4 regions of the Streptomyces sp. NBC_00669 genome follow, and region 2 is predicted to be linked to each of the others. Evidence: riboswitches for the same ligand, from Rfam matches in the RefSeq annotation. Region 2 holds a riboswitch; each other region holds the start of a gene.
The links. A riboswitch is a leader RNA that binds a small molecule or an ion and turns the genes downstream of it on or off. The one in region 2 is predicted to bind cobalamin.
Positions count from the first base shown of each region.

Region 1 (2,193 bases), 1.9 Mb from region 2:
GGTCGCCGCCTGGGGGCTGACCCTGCCGGCGGCGGGCCTGGTCGCGGGCGGCGCCGCCTACCTCGCCGACCGCGGCACCTGGGGTGTCACCACGGTCGGGGTGCTCGGCCTCGCGGTGTGCGTGGCGGTCCGGACGGCGGCCCGCCGCAAGCCGGTCACGCACGCGAACGTCAACGAGCCCGTGGGTGCGGTGGCCGCGACGCAGGAGACCGCGGCCGCGGAGGCGCCCGCCCCCATATCCGCCCCGGCCGTACCGGCCGTCCAGATCGTCCCGGTGACCGTCGCCGACACCACGGCGGCTCCCACCGTTCCCGCGCCTCCCGCGCACACCCCCTCCCCCGACGTGCCGCCCGCCGGCCCGGTGATCCCCGCCGTCGTGCCGCCTGCCGCCTCCACTCCCACCACGGTCTGAAAGGGCACGTCATGAGCATCGACTGGCACGCGCTCGGCACGGTCTTCGCTGTCACCCTCCTCTCCACGGTCGGCCTCGTGGGCGTCTTCACGCTCGGAATCGTCGGGTTGTCCCGGCGGGGCGGTACCGGCGGCACCGCGGTGCTCACCCGCACCGGTGCGTATGTCTGTTTCGCCGCATGTGCTGCCGCCGTCGCCTACGGAATCCACCTCATCGCCGGGTAGTCCTGCGGGGGGCCGCGCCCTACGTGAGTGCGGCTCCCTCCCCGGGCGCCCCCGGGCCCTGCCCCTTTCGGTCGACGTTCCTCACGCGGTGCGCGGTGGCCCGTCGGCAAGTGCCCCGCGCCCTTGGGTGGGTGCGGCTGCTTTCGCGAAAAGAGGGTCACCAACCAGGGGGCGCGGCAAACGGCGCGCTCAGCAGGCCACCGGCCCCCCGGCCGGGAACGAGACGGGCACCACAGTGGCGCACGCCCGAAGGGGCGCGGGGAACGGCGCTCCCCCGGCGCTTCGCCTGGGCGGGGGTGTCCCCGGCGGAGCCAGGGGGAGTACCCCCGTTCGCCCACCACCGGGAGGTGGTCCCTGAATCCGCAGGCCGGGGGCACCCCGGGGGGTCGGTTGACGGGCTTTCCGCGGGCGTGGTGAACTGCCGGGAGCCATACGGCGGCAGGAGAGGAAGTCGGTGCGAATCCGACGCGGTCCCGCCACTGTCACCGGGGAGTGCACTCCCGACCCTGTAGGTCACGGCCGGTCCGCCCGGCTGGAAGGCCCGGGAGTGCGTAGATCCGGGAGCCAGGAGACTCTCACCGCCGGTCACGTCGAGCCAGGGCGCGGACCCTGAGTGAGGACTTCGCGATGCCCTGCACGCAGGCCGCCGGCCGTTCGGCCGCCGAGATGACCCGGACATGACCCGTGCCGACCGCGCCTTCGCGTACGGCGCCGCGCTCGGCTTCCTCGGCGACCTCCTGATCGGCGACCCGCGCCGCGGCCACCCGGTGGCCGGGTTCGGGCGGGCCGCGGGGGCCCTGGAGAAGCGGCTGTGGCGCGACGACCGGGGCACCGGAACCGCGTACGCGGCGCTGTGCGTCGGCGGCGCCGTGGCCGCCGCCGCGCTGACGGAGCGGGCGGTGCGCGGCCGCCCGGCGCTGTCCGTCGCGCTGACCGCCGCCACCACCTGGTCCGTACTCGGCGGCACCTCGCTCGCACGGGAGGCCCGCACCATCGGCGCGGCGCTGGAGGCGGGGGACGTGGCCGCCGCCCGCGCCCGGCTGCCGCACCTGTGCGGGCGGGACCCGGCCGCGCTGGACGCCGACGCGATCGCCCGCGCCGTGGTGGAGTCGGTCGCGGAGAACACCTCGGACGCGGTGGTCGGCGCGCTCGTGTGGGGCGGCCTGGCCGGTGTGCCCGGGCTGGTCGGCTTCCGCGCCGCCAACACCCTGGACGCGATGGTCGGCCACCGCTCCCCGCGCCACCTGCGGTTCGGGTGGGCCGCCGCGCGGCTGGACGACGCCGTCGGCTACCCGGGCGCCCGGCTCACCGCCGGGCTCGCCGCGCTGGCCGGACCGTATCCGCGGACCGCGCTGGCCACCGCCAGGCGGGACGGGCCGCGCCACCCCTCGCCCAACGCGGGCCCGGTCGAGGCCGCGTTCGCGGGGGCGCTGCGGCTGCGGCTGGGCGGCACCCTGTCGTACGGCGGCCGCACCGAGCACCGCCCGGTGCTGGGCGCCGGGTTCCGTCCGCCCGCGCCGGCCGACATCCGGCGCGCGGTCCGCCTCTCCCGCCGGG
Region 1 covers NZ_CP109018.1:7,420,805-7,422,997, reverse strand. The annotation lists gene OG896_RS31260 (inorganic phosphate transporter) at 1-412, shown strand, start outside; gene OG896_RS31255 (hypothetical protein) at 424-636, shown strand; cobalamin riboswitch at 1,081-1,211, shown strand; gene OG896_RS31250 (cobalamin biosynthesis protein) at 1,314-2,193, shown strand, end outside.
Region 1: another riboswitch for cobalamin. It lies ahead of OG896_RS31250 (cobalamin biosynthesis protein); the one in region 2 lies ahead of OG896_RS39050 (CbtB domain-containing protein).

Region 2 (2,193 bases):
GCGGGATGCGGGCGCTGGAGTGGGCGGTGGGCCGGCCGGAGCGGGTCGGGTCGCTGCTGCTGCTCGCCTGCCCGGCGGCGGCGAGCGCCGAGCAGATCGGGTGGGCGTCGGTGCAGCTCCGGGCGATCAGGGCGGACCCGGGCTGGCGCGGCGGCGACTACCACGACGCGGCCCCCGGCGGCGGCCCGCACGCCGGGCTCGGGCAGGCCCGGCGGCTGGCGCACCTGACCTACCGCAGCGAGCCCGAGCTGCGGGAGCGGTTCGGCCGCGCCGCGCAGCGCGCCGAACGCCCCTGGCACGGCGGCCGGTACGCGGTCGAGTCGTATCTCGACCACCACGCGGACAAGCTGGTCCGCAGGTTCGACGCGGGCAGCTACGTGGTGCTGACCGAGGCGATGAACGCGCACGACGTCGGGCGGGGGCGGGGCGGCACCGCGGCGGCGCTGCGCCGCGTAACGGCGCCGACGCTGGTGGCCGGGGTGGACTCCGACCGGCTCTATCCGCTCTCGCAGCAGCGGGAGTTGGCGGCGGGCATCGCGGGCGCGGACCGGATGCGGACGGTCCGCTCGCCGTACGGGCACGACGGCTTCCTGATCGAAGTCGATCAAGTGGCGTCGCTGGTCGGCGAGCTGACGGCGGGTCTCCGGCTGCCGTATCCGGACCGGGAGCAGCCGGACCGCGGTGTGGCGAAGGGCACGTGACATGCGTTGACGTGCACATTCCTACGCCCGTACGCTGATGGTTCGTGAAGGTGTGAGGAAGCCGGTGGGAATCCGGCGCGGTCGCGCCACTGTGTACCCGGTCGCCTCCAGGGGCGTTCCGGGAAGTCAGACACTTCGCCGTCACGAAGCCCCATATGACCGAGGGACGCAGCATCCCCGAAGGAGGCACCACCGTGAGTTCTCTGTCCACCCACACGTCGTCCGACGCCACGCCGGTCGTCCTGCCCGTCTCCAAGGCCGTGCTCTGGCTGGCCGGCACCACGATCCTCGCGCTCGCCGTGTACTACTTCATCGGCGTCGACCAGGGCGCGGTCTCCGTGTTCGGCAGGGACATGCACATCCACGAGTTCGTGCACGACGCGCGGCACTTCCTCGGTTTCCCCTGCCACTGACGGCCCTCACGGCAGGCGGACAACTCGACATGGAGAAGCGACTCATACTGCGCGGCGTGCTCGCCGGCGCGATCGCGGGGCTGCTCGCGTTCGTCTTCGCCCGGATCTTCGCCGAACCGCAGATCAACAAGGCGATCGACTACGAGAGCGGGCGGGACGCGGCGCAGAACGCCCTCGACAAGGCCGCGGGCCTGCCGGTCTCCCCGGCCGGCCCCGACCTGTTCAGCCGCACCGTGCAGGCGGACGTCGGTATCGGCGTGGGGCTGATCCTCTTCGGCGCCGCGATGGGCGCCATCTTCGCGGTGGTGTACACGGTGTGCCTGGGCCGGGTCGGCAACGTCCGGCCGCGCACCCTGGCGCTGCTGGTGGCCGGCGGCGGCTTCCTCGGCTTCTACCTGGTGCCGTTCGTGAAGTACCCGGCGAACCCGCCGGCGATCGGGCACGAGGACACCATCAAGGCCCGCACCGGGCTCTACCTGATCATGGTGGTCTGCTCGATCACGCTGCTCGCCCTGGCGGTGTGGCTGGGACGGCGGCTCCAGGAGCGGTTCGGCACGTGGAACGCCACGCTGCTCGCCGGCGCGGCCTTCCTGGTCGTGATCGGCGTGGTGATCGGCCTGCTGCCGGCGCTGGGCCATCTCGCCACCAACCGCGAGCAGTACGGCAACCACGGCACCGAGACACCGGTGCCGCTCACCGACCCGCACGGCCGGATCGTCTACCCGGGCTTCCCGGCGGACGTGCTGTTCAAGTTCCGGTTCTACTCGGTGGCCGCGCAGTTGCTGCTCTGGTCGGCGATCGGGCTGGTCTTCGGGCCGCTGGCGGAGCGGGTGCTGAGCCCGGCGCCGGCCGGCCGGGCCGTCCGGGCGCCCCGGGCCGACCCGGTGGAGGCGTGACGGCGCGCGCCGCGCACGGCCACCCGGCCCTTCGGTGACATGGTGGCGCGGTGAACGACGATGACGTGAGGGCGGCCCTGGCGGAGCTGGGGCCGTTCTTCGCGGTCGAGGCGATCAAGGCGGTCGAGCCGGTCCAGGCGGCTGGGAGGGCCGAGGCGGCCGGCGAGGGCCCTGGCCCGTGGC
Region 2 covers NZ_CP109018.1:9,305,725-9,307,917, reverse strand. The annotation lists gene metX (homoserine O-acetyltransferase MetX) at 1-701, shown strand, start outside; cobalamin riboswitch at 733-858, shown strand; gene OG896_RS39050 (CbtB domain-containing protein) at 896-1,114, shown strand; gene OG896_RS39045 (CbtA family protein) at 1,144-2,010, shown strand; gene OG896_RS39040 ((2Fe-2S)-binding protein) at 2,061-2,193, shown strand, end outside.

Region 3 (2,193 bases), 1.5 Mb from region 2:
AGCGCCTCGCCGAGCCGGTCGAAGTAGGAGGCGACGAGCAGCTTCGGCCGGTCGGTGAGAGTGCCCAGCGCGCGGTAGGCGCGGGCGGCGGCGTCCAGCTCGGCGGGCGTACGGTCCTGGACCAGGGCGGGCTCGTCGAGCTGCACCCACCGGGCGCCGGCGGCCCGCAGGTCGGCGAGCACCTCGGCGTACACCGGCAGCAGCCGGTCCAGCAGGGTCAGCGGCTCGAAGTCGGCCGGCACCCCGGGGGCGGGCTTGGCGAGCAGCAGGTAGGTGACGGGGCCGACCAGCACCGGCCGCGGGGTGTGCCCGAGCGCGAGGGCCTCCCGCAGCTCGCCGACCTGCTTTGCGGAGTCGGCGGCGAAGACCGTGTCCGGGCCCAACTCGGGGACCAGGTAGTGGTAGTTGGTGTCGAACCACTTCGTCATCTCCAGCGGCGCCACGTCCTGGGTGCCGCGGGCCATCGCGAAGTAGCTGTTGAGCGGGTCGGCACCGACGGCGGCACGGTGCCGCTCGGGGACGGCGCCGACCATGACGCTGGTGTCCAGGACGTGGTCGTAGTACGAGAAGTCGCCGGTGGGCACCTCGTGGACGCCGGCCTCGGCGAGTTGCCGCCAGTTGGCGCGGCGCAGTCCGGCCGCCGTCTCCCGGAGGGCGTCCGCGGTGACCCGGCCCTTCCAGTAGCCCTCGACGGCCTTCTTCAGTTCCCGGTGCTGTCCCTGGCGGGGGTAGCCGTACACGGTGGCCCGTGCTGCCGCGGCTGCGGGCTTTGCTGACACGGAAATCTCCTTCGCGAGATGTCTCCCTGGCATCCCGGAGACGGGACGCGGACGCGAAGGCGGCGAACAGGACGGACCGAACACGCCCGGTTCGAGGACGCTCCACCGCCTGACATGTGCGCCGACCCGCCCACGAGGTCACCGGGACATCCGCACGCGATCGGTCGCGTACGGGCAACGGGCAGGTCTTCGGACTCGTGGGCACGCCTGCCGGGGCAGGCACCTACTGGCCGTCGCTTCCCAGGTCCGCGCCGCGGACCCAGTGCTGATGGCGGCGATCGTTCCCACTTACCGCTGCGGGGCAGTCCCGGATTCCCACCGGGTTCCCTCTTACGACGCGCCTGCCTGGCGGGCAGGGCGAACCAGCTGCACCCGCCAGCCTAGATCGCCCGGGTGCCTTTGGCTCGGCACCGCCCACATCCCGGAACGTGTCAGAGGTGATCCGGTTCCCGGCACACCGTCTCCGTCGGCTCCTCGCCGGGTCGGGCTCTCCCCCCGGCGGACGGAAGGCGTCGGGGGCCGCGCCTGCCCACCAGCCAGGAGGCGCCCCTCCCGCACCACCGCCCCCTTCCGGGCGGCGCCGGTACCCGCAGACGGGTGAGTGCCTCGCACGTTCGGCCCAACACGGCGATTTATCCTAGTTGTTGGATATTGTGCGGCGTACGTTCGGCGGTGCCCATGCGTCTCCCCGCACATCTGGAACAGGAGAAGTCCTTTGGCGACATCCGCTGCTCTTCCCACTCTCCGCAGCCGCATCATCGTCGGCGCGAGCGCGCTGACCACCGCTGTGGCGCTCGGCACCACGCTGCTCGGCGCGACGGCCGCCCAGGCCGCCACCCCGGCCCGCCCGTACGGCACCGTCGTCGCCGGTGACGGCGTCGTCCAGCGCCAGTTCCCCAGCACGGACTCGTCCGTGAAGGGCTCCCTCGCGTACCACCAGCAGGTCGGCCTGCGCTGCAAGGTCCACGCCCAGAACATCGCGGGCAACGACATCTGGTACCTGCTGCGCGACAACTCCAACTGGGTCTCGGCCAAGTACGTGGACAACACCGGCACCGTCTCTCTGTGCAAGGACGTCCTGCGCAGCAGCACCGCCGTGATGAACGCGGTGCCGAAGGGCGCCAAGGGCTGACCGTCCCACGGTGTACGGGCATCCCGGAGCCGCGGCAGGTCCCGCGCGCGGCTCCGGGCCGCCACGTCGGATTCCCCGAGTCCCCGCGTTCGCCGCGTTCGCCGCATTCCCCGAGTTCCCCGCGCTCCCCGCGTACCCGAGCCCGCTGCCGGGAGCCCTGGCGGCGGCCGGTCAGTCGGAGTTCAGCCACACCAGCATCGCGGGGCCGTCCGGTGTGATCACCGGTACCCATGCCTCGTCGGCCGCACCGAACCGGCTGTCGTCCAGCCGCAGGGGGTACGG
Region 3 covers NZ_CP109018.1:7,778,167-7,780,359, forward strand. The annotation lists gene metE (5-methyltetrahydropteroyltriglutamate--homocysteine S-methyltransferase) at 1-779, opposite strand, end outside; cobalamin riboswitch at 943-1,161, opposite strand; gene OG896_RS32870 (SH3 domain-containing protein) at 1,495-1,911, shown strand; gene OG896_RS32875 (DUF6210 family protein) at 2,083-2,193, opposite strand, start outside.
Region 3: another riboswitch for cobalamin. It lies ahead of metE (5-methyltetrahydropteroyltriglutamate--homocysteine S-methyltransferase); the one in region 2 lies ahead of OG896_RS39050 (CbtB domain-containing protein).

Region 4 (2,193 bases), 1.7 Mb from region 2:
CGGCCTCGCCGGTGTACTACAACGAACCGGTGGACGCCGGCGACGTGTTCACCGCCAGCGTGGTCGACAACGGCGGCGGCTCCTACAGCCTGAAACTGGCCGACACCACCAAGGGCTGGTCGAAGACCACGCAGTCCTCGCTCAACGCGTCCGACGCGAGCGCCGAGGCCGTGATCGAGTCGCCCACCGGCAGCTACCCGTCCTTCAACGAGCAGGACTTCAGCGGCATCACGGTCGACGGCCAGTCGTTCGACGCCTACAACCCGCAGGCGATCGACAGTGGCCCGTACACCGAGACCGCCCTCAACGGCGGATCGTTCTCGATCATCCCGGGCTGACGTCCCGTCAGTTCCCTTCTGGGCCGGACGCGTTCACTCGCGTCCGGCCCCGACGCGTCTGCGCCGGGCGGGATGAGCGCGGGGCGACGTCCAGCGGGGTGTGCACCGCGTCCGTGTACGGCTCCGTGTACGCGTCCGTGTACGCGTCCGGCGCGGACAGGGCCCGGACGTTCGGCAGGGCGCCGGCGATTGTCGACCAGGGTGTCGCGGCGGCCGAAGGTCATGGCGGGGTGGTGGGCCGCTTGTCGCCGTACCGGCAGGGGGCGAACAGGTCCGGGCCCTGGGCCGGGCCGGCGTGTCCGTCCCTCCGTGGCTCGGCCGCGGGCCGTTGCGCCGCGTCGCGGCCGCGGGCGGTGCGTACGACGGGGTGGCTCTGGGCGGCGAGCGCGCGGGCGACGGCGAAGCCGGGTCCCGCCGGACGGCCGGTTTCCGGTGCGGGCGCCGGGCCTCGGCGCGTCGAGGCCACCGCCGGGCCGATGCCCGACCGCCCGTCCCGCTGACCTGGGACCCTCCGGCTGGTCGGGCGGGTTGTCGCGTTTGGTAGCGTGCGCTTGCCGTGGTGCACGGGAAACCGGTGGAGAAGCCGGTGCGGCCCTCGCCACTGTAGCCGCGGAGTTGCGCGGCCCTCGCCGACCGTGCAGACGGTCGGGGCCACTGGGCGGGACCGAGACGGGTCGCCTGGGAAGGTCGGCCGCGGAGCGTTGACGCGGAAGCCAGGAGACCGGCCACGGCGCGACATCTTCCACGAGGGTTTGGAGAACACGTGCCGACCAGCGCGCTGCACCCGTTCCACCGCATCGATCAGCTCATACGCCGGCGGGCGCGCCCGAGACCCGACCGCGCCCCGCGCCCGCGCCGGGCCCGCGCCGCCCGGCTCGCCGCCTCCGCCACGGCCCTGCTCGCCCTCGGCACCCTGGGCGCCTGCACGGGAGCACCCGCCGCGAAGGGCCCCGCCACCGCCACCGGGTCCGGCCACCCCGCCGCGGTGACCGTGCGCAGTTGCGGCGCCGCCACGGCCGTGTCCACACCCCCGAAGCGCCTGGTCACCCTCAACGAGGGCGCCACCGAGGTCGCGCTGGCCCTGGGCCTCCAGACGCGGATGGCGGGCACCGCCTACCTCGACGACACGATCCCGGCCCGGTGGAAAGCTGCCTACGACTCCGTGCCGGTGCTGAGCAAGGAGTACCCGACCAAGGAGAAGCTGCTCGCGGCGCACCCCGACTTCCTCTACGCCTCCTACGCCAGCGCCTTCACCGGCAAGGTCGCCGGCACCCGGGCCGAACTGGATGCCGAGCACATCCCCTCCTACCTGTCGCCGTTCGGCTGCGCCGACAGCAAGCAGGTGCCGGCCGCGTCCTTCGCGGCGGTCTGGGGCGAGCTCACGGACGTCGCCAAGGTCTTCGGGGTGACGGCGCGGGCCACCGCCATCGAGCAGCAGCAGAAGAAGACGCTGGCCGGCCTGGCCGCCCAGGGCGCGGGCAGGGGCCTGAACGTGCTCTGGTACGACTCCGACACCAAGACCCCCTTCGTCGGCGCCGGCCACGGCGGACCGCAGCTCATCCTCGACGCCGTCGGCGCGCACAACGTCTTCGGCTCGCTGCCGGGCGGCTGGCAGAGCGTCAGCTGGGAGAAGGTGGCCGCCGCGAACCCGGACGCGATCGTCCTCGCGGACGCCGGTTGGGACACCGCGAAGTCGAAGATCGCCTACCTGGAGCACGACCCCGTGCTGAGCCGGCTGACGGCCGTCCGCAAGCGGGCGTTCGTCGTCGTACCGTTCTCGGAGTCGACGCCGGGCGTGCTCCTGGCCGACGGCGCCGCCCAGGTCTCGGCGGGACTGGCCAAGCTGCACCCCGCG
Region 4 covers NZ_CP109018.1:7,620,863-7,623,055, reverse strand. The annotation lists gene OG896_RS32195 (G1 family glutamic endopeptidase) at 1-338, shown strand, start outside; cobalamin riboswitch at 879-1,082, shown strand; gene OG896_RS32190 (ABC transporter substrate-binding protein) at 1,102-2,193, shown strand, end outside.
Region 4: another riboswitch for cobalamin. It lies ahead of OG896_RS32190 (ABC transporter substrate-binding protein); the one in region 2 lies ahead of OG896_RS39050 (CbtB domain-containing protein).